2 regions of the Desemzia sp. C1 genome follow, and region 2 is predicted to be linked to the other one. Evidence: riboswitches for the same ligand, from Rfam matches in the RefSeq annotation. Region 2 holds a riboswitch; the other holds the start of a gene.
The links. Region 2 has a riboswitch for S-adenosylmethionine ahead of LMF32_RS04495 (hypothetical protein). Riboswitches for the same ligand answer to the same signal wherever they lie in the genome.
Positions count from the first base shown of each region.

Region 1: linked by a shared signal. The riboswitch ahead of metK (methionine adenosyltransferase) and the one ahead of LMF32_RS04495 (hypothetical protein) in region 2 are both predicted to bind S-adenosylmethionine.

Region 1 is NZ_JAJIZP010000003.1:1,752,125-1,755,533, reverse strand. It holds gene LMF32_RS09015 (class I SAM-dependent methyltransferase) at 1-423, shown strand, start outside; gene metK (methionine adenosyltransferase) at 467-1,654, opposite strand; SMK box riboswitch at 1,652-1,738, opposite strand; gene LMF32_RS09005 (hypothetical protein) at 1,898-2,701, shown strand; tRNA gene LMF32_RS09000 (tRNA-Glu) at 2,803-2,874, opposite strand; tRNA gene LMF32_RS08995 (tRNA-Ile) at 2,904-2,977, opposite strand; tRNA gene LMF32_RS08990 (tRNA-Gly) at 2,995-3,065, opposite strand; tRNA gene LMF32_RS08985 (tRNA-Phe) at 3,076-3,148, opposite strand; tRNA gene LMF32_RS08980 (tRNA-Asp) at 3,165-3,237, opposite strand; tRNA gene LMF32_RS08975 (tRNA-Met) at 3,273-3,345, opposite strand; tRNA gene LMF32_RS08970 (tRNA-Ser) at 3,382-3,409, opposite strand, start outside.
Region 2 is NZ_JAJIZP010000003.1:835,899-839,307, reverse strand. It holds gene LMF32_RS04505 (Y-family DNA polymerase) at 1-959, shown strand, start outside; gene LMF32_RS04500 (hypothetical protein) at 968-1,138, shown strand; SAM riboswitch class I at 1,245-1,348, shown strand; gene LMF32_RS04495 (hypothetical protein) at 1,427-1,648, shown strand; gene LMF32_RS04490 (IS1380-like element IS1678 family transposase) at 2,097-3,409, opposite strand, start outside.

The DNA of each region.
Region 1 (3,409 bases), 920 kb from region 2:
GGATTCGATGTCCAAAAAAAAGCCATAGAAACGACTAAAGAAAAATTGATTTATACAAATTTACATCAGCAAGTGGAGTTATACCAACAAGGTCATGAAACACTAGGTGAAATCATTGACCCCAAAACTCCCGTCTCTGGAGCTATATTCAACTTAGGCTATTTACCTAAAAGCGATAAATCGATCATTACTAGAAGTTCAACGACACTAAAAGCTATTTCTACTCTCCTACCGTTGCTAAGAAAAGGTTCCTTATTGATTATTGTTGTCTATTATGGTCACGAAGGCGGAGAAGAAGAAAAAGATGCTGTACTTGAATACGTTTCGCAATTGCCTCAAAAAGAATACAGTACATTGAAATATGGGTTTATAAATCAAAAAAATTACCCGCCATTTTTGTTGGCTGTTGAAAAACTAGTTTAAGAGGCAAAATAAAAAAGAGATGGAATATCCATCTCTTTTTTATTTAACTTAATAATTCTTTTAATACATCTACTTTATCCGTCTTTTCCCAAGGCAGTTCAATATCTGTTCTGCCAAAATGACCGTAAGCTGCAGTTTGCTTGTAGATAGGTCTTTGCAAATCAAGCATTTGAATAATACCTGCAGGTCTCAAGTCGAAATTAGAACGAACAGCTTCAATCAATTTAGCTTCTGAAACTTTACCCGTTTCAAATGTATCAATCGAAATAGAAACGGGTTGAGCTACACCAATAGCATAAGCTAATTGCACTTCACATTTATCTGCTAAACCAGCAGCAACGATGTTCTTCGCAATGTATCGTGCAGCATAACTTGCTGAACGGTCAACTTTTGTAGGATCTTTTCCAGAGAAAGCTCCTCCACCATGACGAGCGTATCCACCGTAAGTATCTACAATAATTTTACGTCCTGTCAACCCAGCGTCACCTTGTGGTCCACCAATAACGAATCGACCCGTTGGATTAATAAAGTATTTTGTTTCTGCATCCAACAATTCAGCAGGAATTTCTTGTTTGATCACTTTTTCAATCATATCTTGCTTTAGCTCTTCATAAGCCACTTCTGGAGCATGTTGGGTACTAATAACCACAGTATCCACTCGAACTGGTTTCCCTGCTTCATCATACTCTACAGTAACCTGTGCTTTAGCGTCAGGTCGTAAGTAAGATATCTCATTCTCTTTACGTAAAGCTGCAATTTTTCTTGTTAAACGATGACTTAACGAAATAGGCAACGGCATCAATTCTGGTGTTTCGTTGATAGCAAAACCAAACATCAATCCTTGATCTCCAGCTCCTATTTGACTTAACTCATCATCATTCAATTCTCTAGATTCAACTGAATCATTGACCCCTTGAGCAATATCTCCCGATTGTTCATCTATTGCGACAAGTACACCACATGTTTCTGCATCAAATCCATATTTTGCTCTTGTGTATCCAATATCTCGAACGGTATCACGAACGATTTTTTGAATATCTACATAAGCAGTAGTTGAAATTTCTCCTGCTACTAAAACTAAACCAGTTGTGACTATTGTCTCACAAGCTACACGAGCTGTTGAATCTTTTTCTAAAATGGCATCAAGAATTGCGTCGCTTATTTGATCCGCAATCTTATCCGGATGTCCTTCTGATACGGACTCGGATGTAAATAATTTTCTTTCTGACATTAGATATCCCCCTTTGTTTTTTCGGTTACAAGGCTTCTCCACTATTCAAAGTGAATCCTATCGGGAATCCTTTTGCAAACCTTATACAGTTTATCACAATTAGATACAAAATGATACGTCAATTGGTCTATGAAAAACTTTTTATTTATCCATTGTATTTTTTTGGTATGATAGATAAGAAAATGATCCACTGCACTCATTACCTATTTGAATATAATGTTACCTCAAGAAAGGAGCTTCTCAGTGACACAAACTTTTAAACACTTTATTGAGCAATTTTTATACAATCCTATTGTACTGGTTTTTCTTAGACCACTTAGTTATTTAATAATAGGAACAGTATATGCCTTACAATATAACACTTTTAATCGCTCCGTTTTTTTCCTGTTATACCTATACTTATTTACGAACTACTATATTGAGTCGTATTTGTCCAAACATGAACTGTTTGCTAAGAGCACTCTCACTCTTCCATTTATCCTGTTAGAAATCATTAATCTTGTGCTGATTAGTACACTTGCTGTATCAACGAATTACTTAGTAGCATTGTTAACTATTCTCTATAGTCTAATCATGCACTTCCAGCATTATCTTAAAAGTATAGGGTGGTCCAATTTGACCATTTTAGTTGTCAGTTTTTTTAAAGGCGGAATCATTACCTACTTGAGTTTCTTTACTCAAGTTCACTTTTTACCGCTGGAGTTATTAAAATGGAGCATTCCATTGGTCCTGGTCAATATTTTGGTAGAGATGCATACGTATTACCTGCAAACAACTGTCCAGCAACCTATATTGAAAAAAGATTTCCTTTTAAAGACACTTATCCTGATTACACTTATTTATCTGACAACTATCTTTTTACTCGCCAGCACTTTTGGTTACTTGTTAGTATTGTTCCTATTCACTGTTCCATTTATTCTTCATTTTATAAATATGATCCATCGTAAAAAAGAAAAAAAACTGTGCTTAAAAACACTGTTCCTTTATCAAATGACTTATCTATTTGTCTTTACTCTTATTGAAACCATTTCTTTTTACCTACTATAATGTGCAGCAAAAAGCATCCTCATAAAAAGGATGCTTTTGTTTGTTCCATTCAAAATAAAAAAACTGACGGCGTCATTATGACGTCGTCAGCTTTTATCGCATGACCCGTACGGGATTCGAACCCGTGTTACCGCCGTGAAAGGGCGGTGTCTTAACCGCTTGACCAACGGGCCTTAATTAATTATTTTTAACCATAAGGTAATGGGCCTAAATGGACTCGAACCATCGACCTCACGCTTATCAGGCGTGCGCTCTAACCAGCTGAGCTATAGGCCCTGAAGACATAAAAAAAGAGCGGGTGAGGAGAATCGAACTCCCATCATCAGCTTGGAAGGCTGAGGTTTTACCACTAAACTACACCCGCATTTTAGTTATGGCCCGGGACAGAGTCGAACTGCCGACACCTTGAGCTTCAATCAAGTGCTCTACCAACTGAGCTACCGGGCCTTATATTCAGTTAAAACGGTCTCGACGGGAATCGAACCCGCGATCTTCTGCGTGACAGGCAGACATGTTAACCCCTACACCACGAGACCTTTGTTGCTGTTTCTATTGCTTATAGAGCAATATATTGCGGGGACAGGACTTGAACCTGTGACCTTCGGGTTATGAGCCCGACGAGCTGCCAACTGCTCCACCCCGCGATAATATAAATGTTTCTGCCCACAAAAAGTGAGTTAAGGAGGATAAGGGATTCGAACCCTTGCG
Region 2 (3,409 bases):
TAGCTGAAGAAGACATACATATTTATAGTATTGACGAAAGTTTTTTAGACGTGACCAAATCACACGCACTGTACGGATCAACAAAAGAAATAGCGCGAAAAATACAATTCACTATTTTTCAGCGGTTAAAACTAGTGACGGCGATTGGAATTGGTGATAATCCCTTACTAGCCAAGTTAGCGTTAGATAATGAAGCGAAAAAAAATAAGTCGCAAATAGCGGTTTGGCATTATGAAGATGTTTCAGAAAAGGTTTGGAACATTCACCCAATAACAGAAATGTGGGGAATTGGAAAAAATACAGCAAGTAATCTTTATCAATTAGGGATAGATTCTGTTTATAGACTCTCTCAGTATGATGTGAAAGCTTTGAAACGAATTCATGGTGTTGTTGGAGAGCAGCTCTTTTATCACGCTCATGGAATAGATCATAGTATTATTTCTGAAAAATATATTCCAAAGGCTAAAGGATTTGGTAAAAGCCAAATCTTAAAAAGAGATTATATAAATCAATATGAAATTGAAGTAGTTATCAGAGAAATGGCTGATGAAGTTGCAGCGAGGTTAAGAAAACATCATGTGGAAACAGGAGTTGTTCATTTATCTATAGGCTATTCTAGAGAGATATTAGATAAAGGATTTAGTCACCAAATGAAAATTTATCCCACCTCTTCAAACACTAAAATCATAGAAACCTGTTTACAGATATTCAGAACCTATTATAAAAAACAACCAGTACGTCAAATAGGAATACGATGCGGGAAAATTGATTATAAAAAAGAATTGCAGTTGAATTTGTTTGAAGACGCTGAAAAAACGATTCTTGCAGAAGATTTAGAACTAGTTGTAGATAGAATTAGAGAAAAATACGGTTTTAGCTCTTTAGTCCATGCAAGTAGCCTAACTAAAGGAGGGACAGCTATCCAGCGAAGTGGACTTGTTGGTGGTCATAAAGGATAGCAAAAGACATGGAAAAATTACACGAAATGATACAAGATTACGAAGAAAACAGAATAGTTTTAGAGGAACTACAAGAATTTATATGGGGTCTATCGGAGAGTATGTTAGAAACTATACCTGAAGATAGATTAATCTATTATTTATCTTTGAGTTACAAAATAGCTGTACAGGGTAAATAAGCTAACCACGAGACTTAATAGTAAACCAATAAACTACACGTTTAGTGATCATAGTATTGACATTTTAAAAAATGTGTGTTATTGTATCTTGACAATAGAATAGCAAAACTTATTAAGAGAAAGTGGAGGGAATTGGCCCGATGATGCTTCAGCAACCGACCTTAAGGGAACGGTGCTAAATCCAACAAGTGTAAACTTGAAAAATAAGTAAAACATTCAGGCGAACACTTCTTAATTACTAAGTGGCGCTTTTTTTATTGCAAAATAATAAAAGGAGATGTTGTTGTAATGGAAGTAAGTGCAGTTGAAGTTAAAGAGTATTTTGAGGATCTTAAAAAAGTCGTATTGGATCGACAATCCTATTGGGAGGAAATTGATCCAAGGCCACATGCTGTAGGTGTTTTAATCCGTAGGAAAAGATTGTCTTGGTACGAAGAAATTCTTCCTAAAATTGAAGAAACTATTGAAATGCTAGAAGATATTAAGGATAAAAGAAATTATATTGAATAAATCTGAAGAGAAACTAATGTACTTGTTTACAACAGTTTCTCTTTTTTATTTGTCTAGCTTAATTTTACAATCGGCGCCTATAAAAAACAAGGTAGGAGCGCTCAATATTTATACGTTAATAGTCATAAGTCAAACTATTGAATCTGATACTCAGGCTAATTAAAGATCAGAAGCAGATTCCTTTTACTATTCTTGATGGAATATAAATAAGAAAAAACATTATATTCTTAACTTATTTTTACTGTCCTGAATAATTCATAGCTTTAATTCTTTGGCACATTTTATTGAAATATGTATCACTAATATCCCTATCAACTGATTTTGACTAAAAAGTTACTTCAAACATTCACTGTTCAAAAATATTGAGGAATAAATTTTGGGTGTAAGGCATTTTGAGCATACTTCTCCCTGGATAACTTCCCAGTAAAAAAATCGTTAGATTGTTGGATTAGATCCATTGACTGGCTCGCCTCAGGCGAGCAAAGACCCTGTAGAATTCATTCTGATACACATGATAACTAGATAATTTGAGATAGACTCGTCTACCCGTTTGGACTAATTTCCCAGCAACTTTCAGAAACTTCAATCGAATAGAATGAATGGTCATTCCCTTTTGGACTTCTTCAAAGCCAATCGTTCTTAAGAAGTTGACTAAGTTGTAAGCTATCAAGCTGAGCATCATTCGGACATGATTCTCCAAAAAGCGAGGACTGTCTGTTTTGTCAAAGTAAAAGCCAGCTTTCGCTTCTTTAATGAAGTTCTCCATTGTGCCACGTTTGGCATAGAGAGAAAAGATGGTATCAGGAGAAACATTTTCTGATAGATTCGTCACGATAAATTCATGTCGAAAGAGTAGTTCGCCCGCTTCACGTGTTGAGCGTATACACACGCGACGACTTTGTGACCAGGATTGTGCTTGATAAGTGGTCGAGAAGTACTGAACTTCTCGTTCTTCCCACTTTTGATTATCGCCATAAAGTACTGATTTCTCAGCTATTTGACCTAGTCTACGATTATTCTTCAGTCGAATAACATAATGACTCTTTTTTGATTCACACGAATCATACACACCAGGTGTAGCGAACCCGCTGTCTCCACGAACCAAGATGTCAGTGTTTGGTAGAGAGTGATTATAGTGCTCTAATAAAGGTGTGAGAAACTCCTTTACGCCTTTTGATGTATATTGATTTCCTGAACGTAGTTCAGCTTTTAAGAAGTCACCAGTCAATCCGTCAAAAGCTACCAATGGATGGTAACCATAGGTTTGGTAGTGTGTATTATAATCCGTTTGTTCTTGGTGACCAAATGTATCTGAATGGGTCGAATCTAAATCAATGATTAATTCCGTATCATTACGGATGAGGCGTGCTTTATCGATAAGTTCTTGGTTCAAAGCTTGAAGTTCATGGATATTCTCCTCAGATAGTCGATCTAAAAATCGGGAAAGTGAAGATTGAGAAGCGAGTTCTTTCCTATCTAAAACAGCTTTAAACACGGGATCTTGTCTCAGGAGATTAGCTGCAGAATCAGCTGAGTAACCAGCAATTAATTGCATAATGAACTGCTCAAGTATGGATAAGTTGTCATGAGTAAAATACGCTCGTTCGTCTTCAATGTGAATGTGTTGCTTAGCCAGTTCAGAAAAACCAAAGATGTTCATCAGCTCTTTCACTAGGACGAGACCCGAATCACTCGATAATTGACCACCTGTATGAGAAATAGTGATATTTGAATTGAATTTTACTTGGTTTTTGTGTAAGC